Linked DNA regions of Sphaerotilus montanus. Each later gene encodes a partner of the first gene's protein in a complex. Links are inferred from orthologs where the notes say so. Each region holds a gene or a part of one and is shown in the gene's direction. Other genes may lie near its edges.

Region 1 (7,495 bases):
TCACGATGGTCGAAGGCCGCGACGTGTGGATGAACGACCTCACTGCCGGTCAGGCCACCACCTGCGAGCCGGAATGGGTCAGCGCCGAGCACCCGCTGTTCCTGCTCTACACCTCCGGCTCGACCGGCAAGCCCAAGGGTGTCCAGCACTCCACCGGCGGCTATCTGCTGCACGCTGCGCTGACCACCAAGTGGACCTTCGACCTGAAGGCCGATGACGTGTTCTGGTGCACGGCCGACATCGGCTGGGTCACGGGCCACACCTACATCACCTACGGCCCGCTCGCCCTCGGCGGTACCGAGATCGTGTTCGAAGGCGTGCCGACCTACCCGGACGCCGGCCGCTTCTGGAAGATGATCCAGGACCACAAGGTCTCGATCTTCTACACCGCGCCGACCGCGATCCGCTCGCTGATCAAGGCCGCCGAAGCCAACGACGCCGTGCATCCGAAGAGCTATGACCTGACGAGCCTGCGCCTGCTGGGTTCGGTGGGCGAGCCGATCAACCCGGCCGCCTGGGAGTGGTACTACAAGCACGTCGGCGGCAGCCGTTGCCCGATCGCCGACACCTTCTGGCAGACCGAGACCGGCGGCCACATGATCACCCCGCTGCCGGGCGTCACGCCGATGGTGCCGGGTTCCTGCACGCTGCCGTTCCCGGGCATCCAGGCCGCGATCGTGGACGAGACCGGCAAGGACGTGCCGAACGGGCAGGGCGGCATCCTCGTCGTCAAGAAGCCGTGGCCGTCGATGATCCGCACCATCTGGGGTGACGGCGAGCGCTTCGTGAAGAGCTACTACCCGGCCGACTTCCAGGGCAAGTACTACCTGGCAGGCGACGGCGCGATCCGCGACGCCAAGACCGGCTACTTCACCATCACTGGCCGCATCGACGACGTGCTGAATGTCTCGGGCCACCGCATGGGCACGATGGAAATCGAGTCCGCGCTGGTGAGTTGCACCGAACTGGTGGCCGAAGCCGCCGTGGTCGGCCGTCCGGACGACACGACCGGCGAGGCCGTGTGCGCGTTCGTCGTGCTGAAGCGTCCGCTGCCGGTCGGTGACGAGGCCAAGGCCATCGCCAAGCAGCTGCGTGACCACGTCGGCAAGGAGATCGGTCCGATCGCCAAGCCGAAGGACATCCGCTTCGGCGAGAACCTGCCCAAGACCCGCTCGGGCAAGATCATGCGCCGCCTGCTGCGCTCGCTGGCCAAGGGCGAAGAGATCACCCAGGACACCAGCACGCTGGAAAACCCGACCATCCTGAGCCAGCTCGGCCAGGCGTACTGATCCGGCCTGACCGGACCATGCTGGCCTTCGGGCCATGAAAAAAGCCCCGATCCGTCGGGGCTTTTTGTTTTGCGCTGACTGATTGCGCTGAACTTACTTCTGGCTCAGTACCCAGGTCACCAGCGTCTTGGCCTCGTCTGGCGTCACGGCATTTGCCGGCATCGGGATCTGCCCCCAGGCGCCCGATCCCCCCTTGATGACCTTCTCGGCCAGCCTGGCGACGGCGTCCTTCTGGCCCGCATACTTTGCCGCGATGTCCTTGTAGCCCGGACCGACGACCTTCTTGTCGATGGCGTGGCAGGCCATGCAGTTTTTCTTCTGTGCCAGTTCGGCGTTGGCGAAGACCGGGCCGGACAAGGTGGCGATGGCCAGGGCGGCGAGTGCAAGCAGCGGCTTCATGGTGGAAAGGTTCCGTTTCTGTTGAAAGTGGTGGTGTGAATGCCCACTGGAGAACGATTCTAGAGGCGCCTGCGTTGACCTTGTCGATCCGCCTGCAACGCCAGGCAGAGGCCGTCGGGGTATCCTCGGCGGGCATGCATTTCGTGATGGACGGATGCCGAGGGGTAGTCGAATGGCGCTGGTGTGGTTGGGTGTGGTGGGGCTGCTGCTGAAGTGGCTGGAGATCGGTCCGGTGGCCCAGTGGTCGTGGTGGACGGTGCTGGCGCCGTTCGGGATGGCGATCGTCTGGTGGTCGGTGTCCGATGCCCTCGGGTTCACGGCCCGCGCCCGCCAGAAGCGCGAGGATGCGCACCGCGACCAGCGCCGGCGCAACACCATCGACGCGCTGGGTCGCAAGACGCCGTTGCCGCGCCGCCGCTGAAGTCGGCCCCGATCCCGCACCCTTGCCGCGCCGGGCTGGCGCAGCAGCGACAATCCGCACCTGTTTCCCACTCATGGAGTGCCGCCGATGCTGGTGCATCCCCAATTCGACCCAGTCGCTCTGAACCTGGGCTTCCTCCAGATCCACTGGTATGGCCTGACCTATCTGGCCGCCTTCGGCCTGTTCTACTGGCTGGCCACCCGCCGCATCCGCCAGCCACCGTACGCCGCGGGCGGATGGACGCCACGCGAGGTCGAAGATCTGCTCTTCTACGGTGTCATGGGCGTGATCCTGGGCGGGCGTCTCGGCTACGTGCTGTTCTACAAGCCCGCGTACTACCTGGCCAACCCGGGCGAGATCTTCGCGGTCTGGAAGGGGGGCATGGCCTTCCACGGGGGGCTGCTGGGCGTGATCGCAGCGATGGCCGTGTTCGCGTGGGTGCGCAAGAAGCGTTTCTTCGAGGTCACGGATCTGGTGGCGCCGTGCGTGCCGACCGGGCTCGCCTGCGGGCGTGTCGGCAATTTCATCAACGGCGAACTCTGGGGCCGCGCTGCGGATGCCAGCGTGCCGTGGGCCATGGTGTTCCCGCAGTCGGGCAGCGAGATCGCGCGCCATCCGTCCCAGGTCTACCAGTTCCTGCTCGAAGGGTTGCTGCTGTTCGTGATCCTGTGGTTTTACGGGCGCACCCGCTCTGCACATTCTCGGCCGGATGGCTCGGTGGTCTGGGGCCGGGTGTCGGGGCTGTTCCTGATCGGGTATGGCGCATTCCGTTTCATCGCCGAATACTTCCGCGAACCAGACAGCTTCCTCGGGCTGCTGGCGCTGAACCTGAGCATGGGCCAGTGGCTGTGCGTGCCGATGGTGGTCGCGGGCATGGGCATCTGGGTCTGGGCGGGGAGACGCGCGTGAGCGGGCCGCTGAGGGTGCTGGGCATCGAATCCTCGTGCGACGAGACCGGCATCGCGCTGGTCGAATTGCCCGAGGGGGTGGGCGGAGCGGCGCCGCCGCGGCTGCTGGCCCAGGCGCTGCACAGCCAGATCGACATGCACCAGGCCTATGGCGGCGTGGTGCCGGAGCTGGCCTCGCGCGACCACATCCGCCGCGTCGTGCCGCTGCTGCGCGAGACGCTGAGCGGCGCCGGACTCGGTCTGGACGCCGTGGATGTCGTCGCCTACACGCAGGGGCCAGGGCTGGCCGGCGCGCTGCTGGTGGGCACCGGCATGGCCTGTGCGCTGGGCATGGCGCTGGACCGGCCGGTGCTGGGCGTGCACCACCTGGAAGGGCATCTGCTGTCGCCCTTCCTCTCGGTGGATCCGCCGCAGTTCCCGTTCGTGGCGCTGCTGGTGTCGGGTGGCCACACGCAGCTCATGCGGGTCGACGGGGTCGGGCACTACACGATGCTCGGCGAGACCATCGATGACGCGGCCGGCGAGGCCTTCGACAAGACGGCCAAGATGCTCGGGCTCGGCTATCCGGGTGGGCCGGCGCTGGCGAAGCTGGCCGAGCAGGGCGATGACGCCGCGTTCAAGCTGCCGCGGCCGCTGATGCGCGGTGACCTGCTGGACTTCTCGTTCGCGGGCCTGAAGACCGCCGTCTGGACGCAGCTGAACAAGCTCGATCCCGCTGCGGAGGATGCCGCGCAGGCCCGTGCCGATCTGGCCGCCTCGACGCAGGCGGCGATCGTCGATGTGCTGGTGGCCAAGTCGCTGCTGGCGCTGAAGCAGACCGGGCTGAAGCGGATGGTGGTCGCGGGCGGGGTGGGGGCGAATCGGCGGCTGCGGGCGCAGCTTGACGCGCAGTGCCGCCGCCGCGGGGTGCGCGTGCACTACCCGGAGCTGCACCTGTGCACCGACAACGGCGCCATGATCGCGCTGGCCGGTGCCATGCGGCTGCAGAGCGGCCGGGCGCAGGCGAGCCGGGAGTACGCCTTCGACGTGCGTCCGCGCTGGGATCTGTCCACGGTCTGAACGCGGCGTTGGGCTGGATTTTGTAATGCATAATTCAAAATCCATGAAAAATACCCCGTTCTCCCTTTCTTTCCTGGCCTTGTCGGGCGCGCTGGCGCTGGGTGCGTCGGCGGCCCAGGCGGCCGATCCGATCCGTCTGGGTCTCATCGAAGGCCTGTCCGGCCCGTTTGCCAACGCCGGCGAAGCGGTGGCGCGCAACCTCAACTGGGCGATCGAGCGGGTGAATGCCCGTGGCGGCGTGAAGTTGCCCGGTGGCAATCGGCCGCTTGAACTGGTCCGTCTCGACAGCAAGGGCAACACCGAGGAGGCGCTGACCATGCTGAAGAGCGCGGTCGACCAGCAGATCGGTGTCGTGCTGCAGGGCAACAGCTCCGCCACCGCCGCTGCGCTGATCGACGCGCTCAACAAGCACAACGACCGCGAACCCCAGCGCCGCGCCGTGTTCCTCAACTACTCCGCCGTCGAGCCCTCGCTGACCAACGAGAAGTGCAGTCCGTGGCACTTCCGCTTCGATGCCCACGCCGACATGCGCCTGGCCGCGCTCACCGACGTGCTGCAGCAGGACACCGCGCTCAAGCGTGTCTACCTGATCGGCCAGGACTACAGCTTCGGCCAGCACGTCGTGCGCCAGGGCAGGGCGATGATCGTGGCCAAGCGTCCGGACATCCAGGTCGTCGGCGAAGAGCTGCACCCGGTCGGGCGCGTCAAGGATTTCCTGCCCTACGCGACCAAGATCAAGGCCAGTGGCGCGCAGGCCGTCGTCACCGGCAACTGGGGCAACGACCTGACGCTGCTGGTCAAGGCGGCGCGCGATGTCGGCTTCGAGGGCAAGTTCTACACCTTCTACGGCAACGCGCTGGGCGTGCCGGGCGCGCTGGGTGATGCCGGCGTGGGGCGCGTGGTGGCCGTGGCCGAGTGGCATCCGAACGCGGGTGGCAAGGCATCCGACGCGCTCGTCACCAGCTTCCACCAGCGCTTCCCCAAGCCGGAGGACGACTACCTGCACGTGCGCATGCAGGCCATGGTCGAGATGCTCGCGCAGGCGATGGAGCGTGCGCACGCCACCGATGCCGCGGCGGTCGCCAAGGCGCTGTCCGGTGCGCGCTTCGATGGCAAGGCGCTGGGTGGCCTGGGGGCCGGCCAGATGCGCGCCGGGGACCACCAGTTCCTGCAGCCGCTCTACGTCAGCACGATGCAGAAGGCTGGCACCGAGGGCGTGCGCTTCGATGTCGAGGGCTCCGGCTACGGCTTCCGCACTGTTCGTTACCTGACCGCCGAGCAGACGGCGCAGCCGCATTCGTGCAAGATGGCTCCCCTCTGATCCTTGCGGATCTGCTCTGTGTCCACAGTGGGGTGTTCATGCGTCAGGTGATTGCCGATCTGCCGGCTTCTCGCATCCGTGAAGTGGCCAATGCCGGCCTGGGCCGCAGCGATGTGCTGGCCTTCTGGTTCGGCGAAAGCGACGAGATCACGCCCATGGGCGTGCGCGACGCGGCCGTGACGTCGATCGAGGCGGGCGAGACCTTCTATGCCCACAACCTCGGCCTGCCGGCGCTGCGCGAGGCGCTGTCGGGCTACATCTCGGCGCTGCACCGGCCGGTGGGCGTGGAGCGCATCGCGGTGACGTCGTCCGGCGTGAGTGCGCTGATGCTGGCGCAGCAGGCGCTGGTCGATCCGGGCGACGAGGTGGTCGTGGTCGTGCCGGTGTGGCCGAACCTGACGGCGCAGCCCGCGATCATGGGCGCCCGTGTGCGCCGGGTGAGCCTGCGCGCCGAAGCCGGTGCGTGGCGACTCGACCTGGACGAGCTGCTGGCGGCGGTGACGCCGGCCACGCGCGTGCTGGTGCTCAATGCGCCGAACAACCCGACCGGCTGGACGCTGACCCGCGCCGAGCAGCAGGTCATCCTCGACCACTGCCGCCGCACGGGCACCTGGATCGTGTCGGACGAGGTCTACGAGCGTCTTTATTACCCGGACGCCGTGCCCCGGCCCGGGCAGGTGGTCTGTGCGCCGAGCTTTCTCGATCTGGCCGATCCGGAGGACCGGCTGGTCGTCGTACACAGCTTCTCGAAATCCTTCCTGATGACAGGGTGGCGGCTGGGCAATCTGGTCGCGCCGGCCGCACTCATCGAGCAGCTCGGCAAGCTGATCGAATTCAATACCTCTTGCACGCCGGTGTTCGTGCAGCGCGCAGGGCTGGCGGCGCTGGCCGATGCGCCGGTGTCGGTACCGGCCTTGCAGGCGCGGCTGCGGGTGTGCCGCGACACGCTGGTCGCCGCGCTGCAGACCCTGCCGCGGGTCGAGGTGGCCACACCGCCCGGCGCGATGTACGCTTTCCTGCGCATCGATGGCGAGCGCGATGCACTCTCGCTCGCCAGGCGGCTGGTGACCGACCACGGTCTGGGTCTGGCGCCGGGCACCGCCTTCGGTGACGAGGCCGAGGGCTGGCTGCGCTGGTGCTTTGCCTCGCGCCAGCCGCAGCGGCTGCTTCAGGGGGTGGATCGGCTGGCGCGCGCCTTGGCGCTATAATCGCAGGCTTCGCTGCCGTTTCTGGTGGCGGAGGAACGCGCATCGGCGCGTGCACGGCGCGGGGCGGTTTCCCCCACGGCCGCAAGTGAACCTCGAAACCGAAGGAAATTTGACATGTCCGAAATCAACAAGGCAGAAGTTGTTGCCGCCAACGCCCGCGGCGTCGCCGACACCGGATCGCCGGAAGTCCAGGTCGCCCTGCTGACCGCCCGCATCAACCACCTGACCCCGCACTTCAAGACCCACAAGAAGGACCACCACGGTCGTCGCGGTCTGCTGCGCATGGTCAGCCGCCGCCGCAAGCTGCTGGACTACCTGAAGGACCGTGACGCTGACCGTTACACCTCGCTGATCCAGAAGCTGGGCCTGCGCAAGTAATCGCTGCATGCATGTGAAGAGCCTGTCTGGACCCTCCAGCACAGGCTCTTTGTTTTTACGGCCACGCGTGGGCGCTGCTGTGTCATTCCATCCCGATCCGATCCTGCTGTGCAGGTGGCGGGTCCGGATGGAATGGCATCCCGCCGCGGTGACCGGCCACCTACCAGAAGAAAGCATTCCATGAGCCTGTTCAACAAAGTCACCAAGACCTTCCAATGGGGTCAGCACACCGTCACCCTGGAAACCGGCGAAATCGCCCGCCAGGCCAGTGGCGCTGTCATCGTCAACATGGACGACACCGTGGTGCTCGCCACCGTGGTCGCCCGCAAGGAAGCCAAGCCGGGCCAGGACTTCTTCCCGCTGACGGTCGACTACATCGAGAAGACCTACGCTGCCGGCAAGATCCCGGGCAGCTTCTTCAAGCGCGAAGCCAAGCCGAGCGAGCTGGAAGTGCTGACCAGCCGCCTGATCGACCGCCCGCTGCGCCCGCTGTTCCCGGAAGGCTTCTACAA
Region 2 (7,493 bases), 1.4 Mb from region 1 along the record:
AGGCGGCCGCGGTGGCGCACGAATTGTTTGCGGTGCTGCGGACGCTGGATGCGACCCGCGCGCCCTTGATCTGGGTGGAAACGCCCCCGCCGTCGCCCGAGTGGGACGGCGTGCGCGACCGGCTGCAGCGGGCTGCGGCGGCCTGAGCCCGAGTCCGAACCGGACAAACTGGAGTTTGCATGCGTGTTCTGAAGTCTCTCCTCGCCCCGGCGCTGCTCGCCGTGCTGCTCGGTGGCTGTGGCGGTTCGACCCGTGTCGAGTCGTATGCGCCCAACCGGATCGTGGTCTTCGGCGACGAGCTCAGCCTGATCGGCACCAACGGCAGCAAGTACAGCGTCAACGCGCTGAAGGCCGATGCGGTGTCGCTCGACTGCGCCACCTATCCCGTGTGGCCGCAGGTGGTGGCCGACGGCTACGGCATGGTCTTTTCCGAATGCAATCCGACCGCCGTGGCCAGCCCGGCGGGCGTGATGAAGGCCAGCGTCGGCGCCACGGTGGCGGATGTCGTGGCTGCGGTGTCGGCCTTCCAGGCCAGCAGCACCTTCACGCCGCAGACGCTGGTGACCGTCATGGCCGGCCAGCACGACATCCTGAATGCGTACAAGGCCTATGACGCCGGCACGCTCAGCCGCGCGCTGGCGCTGTCGCAGGTGTCGGCGGCGGGCAAGGCGCTCGGCGCGCTGGTCAACAACGTGGCCAACCAGGGCTCCGGTGGCCGGGTGCTCTATTCGACGCCGCCCAACCTCGGCTATTCGCCCTTCGCTGCCGCCGAACTCGTGCGCACCAGCGATGCCGACCGGGTGACGCTGCTCAAGGAGCTGACGCTCGCATTCACCGCCGCCTTGCGCCTGGAGGTCATCAACGACGGCCGCTACGCAGCCCTGATCACGGCCGACGAGCTGACCATCAGCATGTCCGATCCGACCAAGATGGTGTCCTATGCGCTGACCAACATCGTCGATCAGGTCTGTACCGTGGCGCTGCCCAACTGCACGACTGCCACGATGGCAGCAGGTGCCGCCGGTGTCGGCACGGCCTATCTCTGGGCCGATGCCCAGCACCCGGGGGTGTCGTTCCAGAGCCGTGTCGGTCTGGCCGCCCTCAACCGGGCGCGCAACAACCCGTTCTGATCTGCCCGCCGCCTCAGCGCGGCGCCAGCGACCAGCCCACCACCGCGTCCAGCACGGCCCGTGCCTCGGCGCTGGCCGCCAGCGGGTGGTTGACCATCACCACCACGACGTGGCGGTGGCCGTCCGGGCCGTGCACCACGCCGGCCAGCGCGGCGACATTGTTCAGCGAGCCGGTTTTCAGATGCGCCTGCCCGGCGGCGGAGGTCACGCGCCGCGCGGTCGTCTCGATGCCCGCCACCGGCAGCGACCCCAGCAGCTCGGGCATCCACGGCCGGCCCCAGGCCCACTGCAGCAGCCGCCCCAGGCAGCGCGCGCTGATGCGCTCCTCGCGCGACAGGCCGGAGCCGTTGTCGATCACCAGCTCATCGTCCCGGCAGCCCTGCGACTGGACGAGCGCCTGCACCTCGGCGCGGGCGCCCTCCCAGGTGGCGGGCGTGTCCGGCTGACCGGGGCTGAGCGCCAGCATCAGCTGCTGGGCGATGACGTTGTTGCTGTGCTTGTTCATGTCGCGCAGCACCTCGGGCAGCGCGGGCGAGAGTGCTTCGGCCACCAGGGTCGCACCGGTCGGCGTCCGGCCCTCGCGCACCTGGCCGCGCAGGCGCCCGCCGAGCGCCCGCCACTGGGCCTCGATCGCCCGCGCGTTGAAGCTGGCCGGGTCGGACGAGGCCAGCGGCCAGCCCTTCTCGCCACAACTCGCCGGCAGGCGGCCGCCGAAGCGTGGCCGCGCCGGATCGGTGGCATCGAGCTGCAGCCCCGACCGCCAGTCCCCGCAGGCACCCGCGCCCAGCGGCACCGTCGCCGGCCACTGCACGCCCGCGAGCGCCATGTCCGGGGACACCCGCGCCACCCCGCGTGCCGCGTCCGGCCGGAAGTTCAGCAGCACGCTTTTCTGGTTCACCATCAGCGCGTCCGGCCGCACGTTGTAGGGCTTGAGCGGCTCGCCGTCGAAGGCCGCCGGATCGACCGCGGGAATCGCGTAGGCGCTGCGGTCGAGCACGATGTCGCCCGCCACCACCGGCCCGTGCACCGCCATCACCTGCCGCAGCAGCAGCCACAGCCGCTCGTTGACCAGCCTTGGGTCGCCGCGGCCCTGCACGTAAAGGTGGTGGCCGTCCGTGTAGACGGGGGTGTGCCACTGGAACAGCGGGCCGAGCCGGTCCAGCGCCGCCATCGAGGTGACCAGCTTCATCACCGAGGCCGGGTGTGCCAGCGCGCTCGGCTGGTGCGCCAGCCAGGGTGGGCCGCCTTCGACCGGCGCCACCCAGGCGTAGAGGCTGTCCTCGGGCAGTTGCGCGCGGTCGAGCGCGGCGCGCACCGGCTCGGGCAGCGGCGTCTGGGCGGTGGCGGGGAGGCAGAACGCTGCACAGGACAGCAGCAGGGACAGGGCGCGGGGCAGGAGGCTGGAGAGCTTGGGCATGGCGGGATCATACGAAGCGGCACCAGGGTGGCCGGTACACTGGTGGCCATGTCTGCCTCCCGATCCGCACCCCGCCTGCTGGCCCTCGACACCGCCACCGACACCGTTCATCTGGCCCTGGTGCAGGGGGACGCGGTGCAGGTCCGCGCGCTGCCCGGTGGGGCGCAGTCGTCGGCGGCGCTGCTGCCGGCGATCCGCGACCTGCTGGCGCACGGCGGACTCGCCCTGCGCGATCTGGACGCCATCGCCTTCGGCCACGGCCCCGGCGCCTTCACCGGCCTGCGCACCGCCTGTGCGGTGGCGCAGGGGCTGGCGGTCGGCGCGGAGCGGCCGCTGCTGGCGCTGGACACGCTGGCCGCGCTGGCCGAGTCGGCGCGGCAGCAGGGCGAGACAGCCGAGGCTGTCTGGAGCGTGCTGGATGCGCGCATGGGCGAGGTCTACGCAGCGCGCTGGTGCCGCGGTGCCGATGGAGGCTGGACCGCCGATGTGCCGGTGGCGCTCTACAGCCCCGCCGCGCTGGCCGAGGCGATCGCGCAGGCGCCTGCGCCGCTGGCTGGCAATGCGCTGACCGTGCAGGCCGAGGTGCTGGGGCCACTGGCGGCGCGGCTCGTGCTGGCGAGCTGGCCGGCAGCGGTGCCCGGTGGTGCGGCGCTGGCCGTGCTGGCACGGGCCGCGCAGGCGCGGGGCGCGTGGATCGACCCGGCGCTGGCGCTGCCGCTGTACGTGCGCGACAAGGTCGCCCAGACCACCGCCGAGCGCGAGGCCTTGCGGGCCACGGCGGCCACCGTGGCTGCGGCAGGAGCGGCCTGATGTCCGGTGACGCGCCCACGCTGCTGCCGATGGCGGTCCAGCTGCTCGATGCCGTGATGGGCATCGAGGTGCGGGCGTATTCCTTTCCGTGGAGCCGCGCCAATTTTGTCGACTCGATCGCGGCGGGCCACCTCACGCACTGTCTGGTGGCGCCTGACGGCGAGCTGCTGGCCTACCAGGTCGCGATGGCGGGGTTCGAGGAGTGGCACCTGCTCAACGTGACCGTCTCGCCCGCGCACCAGGGGCGCGGGCTGGCCACGCAGTTGCTGCGCCGGCTGATCGCGCACGCCCGCTGCACGGGCGCGCCGTGGCTGTGGCTGGAGGTGCGGCCGAGCAACGTGCGGGCGCGGCGCCTCTATGCGCACCTCGGGTTCGAGCAGGTCGGCGTGCGCAAGGGCTACTACCCGGACGCGCACGGACAGCGCGAGGACGCGCTGGTGCTGCGGCTGGCCGTGCCGCCGGAGGAGGGGGCATGAGCGCGGGGTACACCGAGCGGCAGCAGGCGATGCTGCAGGAGATGGGGATTCGGGTGTGGGTGCCGCCGCAGGTCGACGTGGTGGCCGAGGCTGTGTCGGTGGCCGATGCGGCGGTGTCCGCACCCGCACCCGTGCCCGTGCCCGCACCTGTGCCCACGGTCGCGCTGCGGCCGACCGGGGTGGCGGCGATGGGCTGGGACGAATTGCGCGCGGCGGTGTCGGCGTGCCGGGCCTGCACGCTGTGCGAGCGGCGCACGCAGACGGTGTTCGGCGTCGGTCATCCGCAGGCGCAGTGGATGCTGATCGGCGAGGCGCCGGGCGAGCAGGAGGACCTGCAGGGCGAGCCGTTTGTCGGCAAGGCGGGGCAGCTGCTCGACAACATGCTGCGCGCCGTCGGCCTGACCCGCAGCGAGGCGCCTGCGCACGAGCAGGTCTACATCGCCAACGTGCTCAAGTGCCGCCCGCCGCAGAACCGCAACCCGGAGCCGCAGGAGGTCGCGCAGTGCGAGCCCTACCTGCTGCGCCAGATCGCGCTGGTGCAGCCGAAGCTGATCCTGGCGATGGGGCGGTTCGCGGTGCAGTCGCTGCTGAAGACGGCTGAGCCGATCGGGCGGCTGCGCGGGCGGGTGCACGAGGTGCCGGGGATGCCGGGCGTACCAGTGGTGGTGACGTACCACCCGGCGTATCTGCTGCGCAACCCGCTGGACAAGGCGCGGTCGTGGGAAGACCTGTGCCTGGCGCGCGAGGTGCTGGCGCGCGCTGGCTGAGGTGCCGGTGCGGTGGCTCAGCCCCGCGTGCTGCCCAGGTAGCGCTTGCGCCAGAAGAACACGCTCAGCCCGGTTCCCAGCAGCACCATCAGCGACACCGCGATCCAGATGCCGGTGCGGTTGTGGATCAGCGGCAGCGCGTCGAAGTTCATGCCGAAGAACCCGGTGATCAGGTTCAGCGGCAGGAAGATCGCGGTCAGCACCGTGAGCGTGCGCATGATGTCGTTGGTGCGCTGGCCGACCGCGGAGAAGTGCATCTGCACGGCGCTCTCGATCGACGACTCCAGCCGCCGCACATGGCCCAGCACGCGCTCGATGTGTTCGAGCACGTCGCGCGAGCGCACCCGCAGCAGGTCCCGGTCACGCCGTTCGCCGTCGGCGGCGGGATTGGGCCATTCGTCGAGTGCGTCGATCCATTCCTGCACGGCGCTGCGCTGGTCCTCGCAGATGTCTTCGAGCTGGTGCAGCGTGTTGCGCGACTCCAGCAGCGCGGTCCAGTCGACCTGCCGGCTGCGCGGGCCGAGCAGGGCCTGCTGCAGCGTGGTGAGCTGGCGTGTGAGCAGGCGGCGCAGTTCCAGGTAGCCGTCGACCATGTGGTTGACGATGCGCAGCATCAGGTCGGCGGGGCTGGGCGGCAGCCGGCTCGCGCCGTTGCCGCCGACGGTCATCTGCGCCAGCCGGTTGGCGAAGTAGTCGCGCACCAGGCAGTCGGCGGGGTGCACGGTCAGCAGCACGCGGTCGAACACCGCGAAGCCGACCGGGCTGGTGTCGATGGCCGCCAGGGCCTGCCGTGCGGTGGCCACGGTGCCGTGTTCGTCATCGAGGAAAAGCCCGTTGCTGCCCGGTGCTGCCGCAAGGCGGCGGAAGACGAGCAGGTCGTACCACGAGGTGTAGTCGAAGTGCGAGGGCAGCTGGTTGCTCAGCAGGTCGGAGATGTGCAGATCCACGAGCTGGCCACCGGCGCACTGGTGCAGCACCGCCTGCACCTCGGCGACCCGGACCTCGAATTCGCGCCGCGCCGAAGCGATCCACAGGAAGCCGCGCTCGGGCAGCGTCTGCGGCAGATCGGACAGTTCGGTGCAGCGGTCGTCGATCAGGAAAACGCGCATGGCCGCGTTCGCCTCAGCCCTGGCGGATCAGCCGGGCCGCGTCGAGCGCGAAGTAGGTGAGCACGCCATCGGCGCCGGCACGCTTGAAGGCCAGCAGCGACTCCATCATCACGGCGTCGTGGTCGAGCCAGCCGTTGAGCGCGGCGGCCTTGAGCATCGCGTACTCGCCGCTGACCTGGTAGGCGAAGGTCGGCACGCGGAACTCGTCCTTCACGCGGCGCACGATGTCCAGGTACGGCATGCCCGGCTTGACCATCACCATGTCGGCGCCTTCGGCGATGTCGAGCGCGACCTCGCGCAGGGCTTCGTCGCTGTTGCCCGGGTCCATCTGGTAGACCTTCTTGTTGCTCTTGCCGAGGTTGCCGGCCGAGCCGACCGCGTCGCGGAAGGGGCCGTAGAAGGCGCTGGCGTACTTGGCGCTGTAGGCCATGATGCGGGTGTGGATCAGGCGCTTCGCTTCGAGCGCTTCGCGGATCGCGCCGATGCGACCGTCCATCATGTCGCTGGGCGCGACGATGTCCACGCCGGCCTCGGCCTGCACCAGCGCCTGCTGCACCAGCACTTCGATGGTCTCGTCGTTCAGCACGTAGCCGGTGTCGTCGAGCAGGCCGTCCTGGCCGTGCGAGGTGTAGGGGTCGAGCGCGACGTCGGTCATGATGCCGAGTTCGGGAAAGCGCTTCTTCAGCGCGGCCACGACCGTCGGCACCAGGCCGTCCGGGTTGGCGGCTTCGCGGCCGTCTGGGGTCTTGCCGGCGCTGCCCAGCACGGGGAACAGGGCCATCACCGGGATGCCCAGGGCCACACACTGCTCCGCCACCGGCAGCAGCTGGTCGAGGCTGCGGCGCTGCACGCCGGGCATGGAGGCCACATCCTGCACCAGCCCCTGGCCTTCGAGCACGAACACCGGATAGATCAGGTCGCTGCAGCTCAGCTGGTGCTCGCGCACCAGATTGCGGGTGAAGGTGTCGCGGCGCAGGCGGCGGGGGCGGCTCAGGGGATAGCGGGCAGGTGCAAACATGGGCAGGGCAGCTGGAGCGTGAGGCAGGGTTGGCGATCTCTGTACATCAATCGGAGTGCGCCGTGTCTACGGGACACCCCTGACCTTGTCAAAGGTAATCTTGATGATAGACTTTATCCCGAGTGTTGCGCCGCTAGGTGCGCATTCCCTGCTTTTCCTCCCTGAGCAGGTGCCTTACCGTGTTGACAGCGTTAAGGCTTCCAAGCCCCAGCAAGCATGCTGGGGCTCTTTTTTTGCCTGAACGGTTTGTCTGCGCAGTGTGTGCGGCAGATCGCGCGCTCAGCGCGGCATGACCACCGTGTGGTTCTGGCCGCGGCCGATGCCTGGCATCGGTGCATCGAGCGACACGTCCACACCGTCCAGTTGCACGGGCTGGGTGGCGTTGAGTTCGTCGAACCAGGTGCTACGCGGCGGATCCTTGTAGCCGGGCAGGTCGCGGCCGTCGAACGGGCGCACCCGCTGTCCGCGCGGACCCAGCTCCAGCGGACTGGTGTCCGGGCCGTTGTCCTGCATGACCGGGGTCGGTGCCGCTGTTTCCGGCGCATCCTGCAGCAGGGTCTTGCGCACGGCGACCGGGTCCGGCAGGAACGCTTCGTTCCAGACGTGCAGCGGAATGCCGGCAGCGCGCAGCACGCGTTCGGTGCGCTGCTGGCGCTTGCGGGCCCGCTCCGACTCGGCCTTGTCGGCCTGGCGCACCTCGATGATGGCCACCACGTTCGAGGCACTGTCACAGACCATCAGGTCCACGCAGACATGGCCGACCCGG
Region 3 (7,444 bases), 2.8 Mb from region 1 along the record:
CGCCAGTCCGAAGCCTACCTGTCGAGCAAGTTCGGCATGGTCCGCATCGGCAACTTCGGCAGCGAAGCCCAACTCGCCACCGGCGACTGGGTCAGCATGCACAACCATGACACCGGCACCTCCGCCGACCGTCTGTACGCCTACTTCGGCAGCGACGTGAACAAGGTCGCCTACCGCGCCCCGGCATTCGTCAAGAACCTGGTCCTGGAAGCTTCGACCGCCGAAGGTTCGGCCACGACCAAGCGCACGTACGACCTGGCTGCCAACTACGAGCTGGGTGCTCTGAAGCTGGGTGCTGGCTACAACAAGCAAGACACCAAGAAGCAGGTCGCCCTGCGCGCCACGTACGACATCGGCGCCTTCACGGTGGGCACCTATGTGCAGCGCGACACCAATGGCATCGCCGCAGGCAGCCGCAACAACCTGCGTCTGGCCGGCATGTACACGATGGGCGCGTCGGAGTTCCACGCCAACGTCGGCGTCGCTGGCAAGATCGGCGGCGTGGACGGTACCAAGGCCACCCAAGCCACGGTTGGATACAACTACAACCTGAGCAAGCGCACCAAGGCTTACACCTACTACACGCGCTTCAACGACGGTGCCGCTGCAGTCTACGGCGGCGACTTCAGCTCGCTGGCCGTCGGCGTTCGCCACAACTTCTGATCGGCCTGCGCCGACAGCCCCCACGCGGGGGCGCATGAAAAAGCCGGTCGACGACCGGCTTTTTTTCGTCCAGCGCCACCTGCCAGAGTCAGTCCAGGGCGAGCTTCTGGACCTCGACCACCTTCTTGTAGACCTCGAACTCGGCCTTGATCTGCGCAGCGAACTGCTCGGGCGTGTTGGCCACGATCACCGAGCCGGTCTCCTCGATGCGCTTCTTCACGGCCGGCTCCTCCAGCGTCTTGCGCACGGCCGCACCCAGCTTGTCCACGACGTCGCGTGGCGTGCCCTTGGGGGCAACGAAACCGTAGAACGCCATGCGGTTGACCGGCTCCAGCCCGATTTCCTTGAAGGTCGGCACATTCGGCAGCACGGCCAGTCGCTGGGGCGCCGCCACCACGATGGGGATCAGGCGCCCATCCTTGATGAATGGCAGCGCCGACGGCAGATTGTCGAAGATCACCGGCACCTGTCCGGCCACCGTGTCGTTGAGCGCCGGGCCGGCCCCACGGTAGGGTATGTGGGTGATGAACACGCCCGACAGGCTCTTGTACAGCTCCATCTGCAGGTGGCCGATGCCACCGGTGCCGGAGGTCGCGTAGCTGTAGCGGCCCGGGCTCTTCTTCAGGACCTCCAGGAAGGTCTTGTAGTCGCGCGCCGGAAAGCTCGGGTGCACGGCGATCACGTTGGGCGTGGCGGCGATGTTGATGACCGGCACGAAGTCGGTCAGCGGGTTGTACGGCGTCTTCGGATTGATGGCCGGATTCGCCGCCACCGTGGACACCGTGGCCATGCCCAGCGTGTAGCCGTCGGGGACGGACTTGGCGAGTTCGTTGGCGCCGATGATGCCGCCGCCGCCCGCCTTGTTCTCGACGAGCATCGTCTGGCCCAGCGCCGGGGTGATCCTCTCGCCCATGATGCGGGCGATGATGTCGGTGGTTCCGCCGGGGGCAAACGGCACGATCACCTTGACCGGCTTGTTCGGAAACCCCTGTGCCTGCACAGCAAGCGGGGCGATCAGCACCGCCGCCGCAGCGGTGGCAAGTATCTGGCGTCTGTTCATCATCCGGGGGGCTCCTGTGGATCTTTGGACATTCGAGTGCGCACGATCCCGGCGATTCTGACGCCAGAGTCCCCCGGTCTGTTGTGGATGGTGCGTAGGGGAAAACCAGACAGCTGCGCTAGGCTGGCGCGATGCTCTCCATCGCCCTGCTGCTGCTCCCCGATTTCCTGCTGATCGTCGCGGGCTTCAGCCTGTGCCGCTGGACGGCGCTCGACCGGCCGGTCTGGGCCGGTGTCGAGCGGCTGGTGTACTGGCTGCTGTTCCCGGTGCTGCTGTTCACCTCGATCGTGCGCAGCCCGCTGCAGCCGGCGGCCACCCTCGGGCTGGCGGCCGGGGGCGTGCTCACGGTCGGCACCGGCATCGTGCTGGCGACGCTGCTGCGCTCGGTGCCGGGGGTCGATGCGCACCGGCAGGCCTCGGGCGCGCAGGTGGCGTTCCGCTTCAACTCGTACGTCGCGCTCGCGCTGGCGGAGCGGCTGGGCGGCAGTGCCTCGGTCGCCTGGGTGGCGCTGCTGATCGCGCTGTGCGTGCCGCTGTGCAACATCGGTGCGGTGTGGAGCCTGGCCCGCCACGGCGGCCACAGCACCGGGCGCGAGCTGCTGCGCAACCCGCTGATCCTGGCGACCGTGGCCGGGCTGCTCGGCAATCTGGCGGGACTGAAGCTGCCGCAGGTGGTCGACATCACCTTCGGGCGCATCGGCGGTGCCGCGCTGCCGCTCGGGCTGATGGCCGTCGGCGCGGGACTGCAGTTCGGCGGGCTGCGGGAAGCCAAGGGGCTGGCGGTGGCGTTGCTGGCGATCCGGCATGCGGTGCTGCCGGTGGTCGGGCTGCTGCTGGGGGTGGCGCTGGCCTTGCCGCTCGGGCAGGCGCAGATCCTCGTCGCCTTCGCCGCGATGCCCACCGCGTCCAGCTGCTACGTGCTGGCCGCGCGCATGGGCGGGGACGGCGTCTACGTGGCCGGGCTGGTGACGGCGTCCACGCTGCTGGGCATGGTCAGCGTGCCGGTGGCGCTGACGCTGTTCTCGCGGCTGCACGGCGGCTGAGCCAGCGCCCAGTCGATGTGCTCGGCCAGCAAGGCGCTGGCGCCGGGTCGCTGCGCCGCCAGCGCGTCGGCGATGGCCGGATCCCCCGTCTCGCGCCACGCATTGCCCAGCGCCACCGCCACATTGCGCTGCCAGCGGGCGTGGCCGATGCGGCGGATCGGGCTGCCCTCGGTGCGCGCCAGGAAGGTCGCCTCGTCCCAGGCCCACAGCGCCAGCAGCATCGGTGCACGCAGCGGTTCGCGGGCGTCGAAGTCGGGCAGCGTGCTGCGCTGGGCGAACTTGTTCCACGGGCACACCCGCTGGCAGTCGTCGCAGCCATAGACCCGGTTGCCGATGGCAGTGCGGAACTCGACCGGGATCGGCCCGTCGTGCTCGATCGTCAGGTAGCTGATGCAACGCCGCGCGTCCACCCGGTAGGGCGCGACGATCGCCGCGGTCGGGCAGGCGTCGAGGCAGGCGCTGCACTGGCCGCAGTGCGCCTCGGCCGGCGGTGTCACGGGCAGCGGCACGTCGATGAACAGCTCGCCCAAGAAGAACATCGACCCCGCCGAGCGGTCCAGCAGCAGCGTGTGCTTGCCGCGCCAGCCAAGGCCGCTGCGGCCGGCGAGTTCAACCTCCAGCACCGGCGCCGAGTCGCAGAAGACCCGGTGGCCGAAGGGGCCGATCTCGGCGGCGATGCGCTCCGCCAGCCGCTGCAGGCGGGCGCGCAGCACCTTGTGGTAATCGCGGCCCCGGGCATAGACCGACACCACCGCCTCGCCGGGCTGCGCGGCGCGGGCGGCTTCCTGCGCCCGCCAGTCGGCCGGGGTGTCGCGCGGCAGGTAATCCATGCGCGCAGTGATGACGCGCACGGTGCCCGGGACCAGCTCGGCCGGCCGCGCCCGCTTCAGGCCATGCACGGCCATGTAGCCCATGCTGCCGTGGAAACCAGCCGACAGCCAGGCCACAAGACCCGGCTCGGCGGTTGCAAGATGTACATCGGCCACGCCGATCTGTGAGAATCCCAGCTCGACAGCCCAGGTCCGTACCAGCCCGGCGAGCCGTTCAGGATCGGGCGCCACCGGCACGGGAGAGGGCGAACCCGACGCATTACTGAGGTCGTTCATCCGGTGATTCTAGAAACCCGCCAGCAGCACTGGTCCGACGAAGCCGCCTGCGAGGCCACCGCCCTTGCCCTGGCCCGCCATCCGGCGCTGCGCCGCGCCTGCATCGAACTGCACGGCCCCCTCGGCGCCGGCAAGACCACCTTTGCCCGCCACCTGCTGCGTGCGCTCGGCGTGACCGGGCGCATCAAGAGCCCGAGCTACGCCATCGTCGAGCCGCACGAGGTGCCCGCGACCGCCGAAACCGACAAACTGGACATCTGGCACTTCGATTTCTACCGATTCGGCGATCCCCGGGAGTGGGAGGATGCCGGCTTTCGCGACCTGTTCGCCAGTCCCGGCCTGAAACTGGTCGAGTGGCCCGAAAAGGCCAGCGGCCTGCTGCCCGTGCCGGACCTCTCGCTGTCGCTGCGGCCAGAAGGCGACGACAGCCGGACGGCACAGTGGCAAGCCTGCACGCCGCTGGGCGCGGCGCTGCTGAACGAGACCCTGCCATGAACCATGCCCATCCAGACCCTGCCCACGCCACAGATGTTCCGCACGCGGTGAGCCGCCGCGGCTGGTTCCGCCAGGCCGGTGCGCTCGTGCTCGTGCTCGGTGCGGGCGACCTGGTGCACGGCGCCACGCTGGTGGCGGTGCGGGTCTGGCCAGCGGCCGACTACACGCGGGTGACGCTCGAATCCGACACCGCGCTCGAAGCCCGCCACTTCGTCACCGAGGGCCCGGCGCGGCTGGTGATCGACATCGACGGCCTCGAACTCAGCCCGCAGCTGCGCGAACTGGTCGCCAAGATCGGCACCAACGACCCGCACATCGCCGGCGTGCGTCTGGGTCAAAGCCAGCCCCGGCAGGTCCGCATGGTGTTCGACCTCAAGCGCTCCAGCACGCCGCAGGTCTTCACGCTCTCGCCGATCGCCCCCTACCGCTACCGGCTGGTGTTCGACCTCTACCCCGCGCAGGCACCCGATCCGCTGCTGGCGCTGGTGAAGGAGCGCGAAGCGGCGCCCGCACCGCTGCCCGCCCCCCCCGCACCCGCGACCACCACGGCCGACGCCTCGGCGCGCGCCGCATCGGAGGTCGATGACGCGCTCGGCGAATTCATCGGCCGCGTCGATCGCCCGGTCACGCCCGCGCTGCCCCAGCCCCCGGCGCCGCCCGCCGTGGCGCTGAAACCGGAGGCCGGCAGCAGCACGGCCACCAGCGTGCCCGCTGCACCGACCACCCCGCCCCCACCGCGGGTCGCCACTGCACCGGCTGCGGCCGAAGGTGCGCCCGCCGTCCCGCCGGGCCGCGGCGGCATCAACCGGCTGGTCATCGTCGCCATCGATCCGGGCCACGGTGGCGAGGATCCCGGGGCGATCGGCCCGACCGGCCTGCGCGAGAAGGATGTCGTGCTGCAGATCGCCAGGCAGCTGCAGGAGCGCATCAACGCCCGCCCCGGCATGCGCGCCATGCTGACCCGCGATGCCGATTTCTTCGTGCCGCTGCAGGAGCGCGTCAACAAGGCCCGCCGTGTGCAGGCCGACCTGTTCCTGTCGATCCACGCCGACGCCTTCATCACGCCGCAGGCGCGCGGTGCCTCGGTGTTCGCGCTGTCGGACTCGGGCGCGACCAGCACGGCGGCCCGCTGGATGGCCAAGCGCGAGAACGCTTCGGATGCCATCGGCGGCATCAACGTCGCCAGCAAGGACACCCACGTGCTGCGCGCCCTGCTCGACATGAGCACCACCGCGCAGATCAAGGACAGCCTGCGCGTCGGCCGCGAGGTGCTCGGCAACATCGGACAGGTCGGCAAGCTGCACAAGGGGCAGGTCGAACAGGCCGGCTTCGCGGTGCTCAAGGCACCCGACATTCCCTCGATCCTGGTCGAGACCGCGTTCATCTCCAACCCCGAGGAAGAGGCCAAGCTGCGCGACGAGAACTACCAGGCGCAGCTCGTCAAGGCCGTCTACACCGGCATCGTGCGCTACTTCTCCCGCAACCCGCCCCTGGCCCGCGAGCGTCTGCTGTGAAACTGAATCCTGTCCTGGCGGCGCTGCTGCTGAGCACCGCGGCGCTCTCTGCCGCGGCACAGTCCGTGCCATCGGGCACTGCGCTGCCCGCCGCTGCCACGTGTCCGACCGGCTTGCCCGAGGGCGCACGCTGCCTGAACGGCCGCGACTACCTCGGCGCCTGGTACTGGATCGCGGTGCCGAAGGACTGGACACCGGAGACGGGCGTGCTGGTGGTGCACGCCCACGGCGGCCCCGCGCTCGGCGAGCCGACGCTGGCCCGCGCCACCGCCGATCTGCAGCGCTGGAGCGTGATGGTGCGCGCCGGGCATGCCTGGGCGGGATCAAGCTTCCGGCAAGGGGGCGTCGAAGTGCTGGCTGCGGGCGAGGACACCGAGCGGCTGCGCCAGATCGCCGTGGCGGCGCTCGGCCAGCCACGCCGCACCCTGCTGCACGGGCAAAGCTGGGGCGCCAGCGTCGCGGCGCGCATGGCAGAGCGCTACGTCACCCCCGACATCGACCCGCGCCGCACCACACCCGGACCGCAACCCTATGACGGCGTGCTGCTGACCAGCGGCGTGCTGGCCGGAGGCACCCGGTCCTACGACGTGCGGCTCGACCTGCGCGTGGTCTACCAGGCGCTGTGCAACAACCACCCGAAGCCCGACGAGAGTGCCTATCCGCTGTGGATGGGCCTGCCGCCGGAGACGAAGCTGACCCGGGTCGAACTGGCCGAGCGGGTCGATGCCTGCCTCGGCGTGCAGCGCAAGCCCACCGAGCGCAGCGCCGCCCAGCAGCAGCGCCTGACCACCCTCACCCGGGTGGTGAAGCTCCCCGAACAGGAGGTCCTCCCGCACCTGCAATGGGCCACCTGGCACTTCCAGGACATCACGCTGCGCAAGCTCAAGGGCCGCAACCCGTTCGGCAACGAGGGCGTGCAGTACGCCGGTTCGCCAGACGACGCGGCGCTGAACCGCGACGTGCTGCGCTACCGCGCCGATCCCGCCGCACTGGCCGAACTCGCCCGCGACACCGACCCGACCGGCCGCCTGCTGCTGCCCACGCTGACGCTGCACGGCATCGACGACATGACCGCCTTCGTCGAGCTGGAGTCCCACTTCCGCGACAACGTCACCGAGTCCGGCGCGGCGGACCGGCTGGTGCAGGTCTACACCGCCGACCACGCACACAGCTACAGCAGCGATGCGCACTACGTGAGCGCGGTCGGCGCGCTGCTGGACTGGGTGGACAAGGGGGACAAGCCCGAAGCCGCGTCGCTGGAACAGCGCTGCAAGGCGCTTGCGGCTGTGTGGCAGCCGGCTGGCGGCTGCCGCATCCGCGCCGATTACCAGCCGGCCCCGCTCGGCAGCCGAGTGCCGACCCGGCGCCGGGCCGAGACCGCCACCCCGGGCGTCAGGCGACCCTGACGTCGCTGCGCCGGGCCTTCCAGGCACCGAAGACCGCGATCAGGCCGGGGATGAGGATCATCGCCCAGATGATCTTGCTCAGATTGGCCTGTACCCAGGGCACGTTGCCGAACAGGTAGCCGGCCAGCGTCAGCCCGACCACCCAGAGCACGGCCCC

What was found.
Region 2: the proteins of tsaD (region 1) and tsaB are in contact, whole or in part, in a solved structure (PDB 4WQ4), measured with the Escherichia coli proteins. The link is inferred for Sphaerotilus montanus from one-to-one orthologs.
Region 3: the proteins of tsaD (region 1) and tsaE are in contact, whole or in part, in a crystal structure (PDB 6N9A), measured with the Thermotoga maritima proteins. The link is inferred for Sphaerotilus montanus from one-to-one orthologs. Residues at the interface, in WP_004082750.1 of Thermotoga maritima: Cys10, Asp11, Arg49, His50, Leu82, Gly84, Gly135, Gly136, Glu154, Thr155, Leu156, Asp157, Asp158, Ser159, Glu162, Asp165, Lys166, Arg169, Leu170, Tyr175, Lys213, Thr214, Leu217, Tyr218, Gln221, Arg222, Asn324; in WP_004082108.1 of Thermotoga maritima: Leu37, Gly38, Lys46, Lys57, Val59, Lys60, Ser61, Thr63, Phe64, Thr65, Leu66, Met67, Val69, Pro71, Tyr82, Arg83, Leu84, Asp86, Asp88, Phe89, Asp93, Ile128, Asp130, Glu131, Arg134.

Annotation. Positions count from the first base shown.
Region 1 is NZ_JACCFH010000001.1:3,498,805-3,506,299, forward strand. The notes cover bases 2,082-5,045. They hold tsaD (tRNA (adenosine(37)-N6)-threonylcarbamoyltransferase complex transferase subunit TsaD), read left to right. Parts: upstream 2,082-3,014; coding sequence 3,015-4,076; downstream 4,077-5,045. Other genes in these bases: BDD16_RS15930 (TIGR04438 family Trp-rich protein), read left to right, coding at 2,082-2,109; lgt (prolipoprotein diacylglyceryl transferase), read left to right, coding at 2,197-3,018; BDD16_RS15945 (branched-chain amino acid ABC transporter substrate-binding protein), read left to right, coding at 4,120-5,045. Also shown: acs (acetate--CoA ligase), read left to right, coding at 1-1,289; BDD16_RS15925 (c-type cytochrome), read right to left, coding at 1,383-1,688; more of BDD16_RS15930, read left to right, coding at 1,861-2,081; more of BDD16_RS15945, read left to right, coding at 5,046-5,397; BDD16_RS15950 (pyridoxal phosphate-dependent aminotransferase), read left to right, coding at 5,436-6,605; rpsO (30S ribosomal protein S15), read left to right, coding at 6,720-6,983; pnp (polyribonucleotide nucleotidyltransferase), read left to right, coding at 7,164-7,495.
Region 2 is NZ_JACCFH010000001.1:2,127,506-2,134,998, forward strand. What follows is about bases 1,515-4,476. They hold tsaB (tRNA (adenosine(37)-N6)-threonylcarbamoyltransferase complex dimerization subunit type 1 TsaB), read left to right. Parts: upstream 1,515-2,595; coding sequence 2,596-3,357; downstream 3,358-4,476. Other genes in these bases: dacB (D-alanyl-D-alanine carboxypeptidase/D-alanyl-D-alanine endopeptidase), read right to left, coding at 1,515-2,547; rimI (ribosomal protein S18-alanine N-acetyltransferase), read left to right, coding at 3,357-3,833; BDD16_RS09690 (uracil-DNA glycosylase), read left to right, coding at 3,830-4,476. Outside these bases: BDD16_RS09665 (L-threonylcarbamoyladenylate synthase), read left to right, coding at 1-146; BDD16_RS09670 (SGNH/GDSL hydrolase family protein), read left to right, coding at 180-1,130; more of dacB, read right to left, coding at 1,144-1,514; more of BDD16_RS09690, read left to right, coding at 4,477-4,600; BDD16_RS09695 (magnesium transporter CorA family protein), read right to left, coding at 4,618-5,709; hemB (porphobilinogen synthase), read right to left, coding at 5,723-6,727; BDD16_RS09705 (DUF2726 domain-containing protein), read right to left, coding at 7,007-7,493. UniProt on the Escherichia coli protein: Required for the formation of a threonylcarbamoyl group on adenosine at position 37 (t(6)A37) in tRNAs that read codons beginning with adenine.
Region 3 is NZ_JACCFH010000001.1:684,986-692,429, forward strand. What follows is about bases 2,709-5,621. They hold tsaE (tRNA (adenosine(37)-N6)-threonylcarbamoyltransferase complex ATPase subunit type 1 TsaE), read left to right. Parts: upstream 2,709-3,875; coding sequence 3,876-4,367; downstream 4,368-5,621. Other genes in these bases: BDD16_RS02950 (AEC family transporter), read left to right, coding at 2,709-2,766; queG (tRNA epoxyqueuosine(34) reductase QueG), read right to left, coding at 2,709-3,872; BDD16_RS02965 (N-acetylmuramoyl-L-alanine amidase), read left to right, coding at 4,364-5,621. Outside these bases: BDD16_RS02940 (porin), read left to right, coding at 1-663; BDD16_RS02945 (tripartite tricarboxylate transporter substrate binding protein BugE), read right to left, coding at 752-1,723; more of BDD16_RS02950, read left to right, coding at 1,855-2,708; more of queG, read right to left, coding at 2,673-2,708; more of BDD16_RS02965, read left to right, coding at 5,622-5,881; BDD16_RS02970 (hypothetical protein), read left to right, coding at 5,878-7,287; BDD16_RS02975 (DedA family protein), read right to left, coding at 7,274-7,444. UniProt on the Escherichia coli protein: Required for the formation of a threonylcarbamoyl group on adenosine at position 37 (t(6)A37) in tRNAs that read codons beginning with adenine.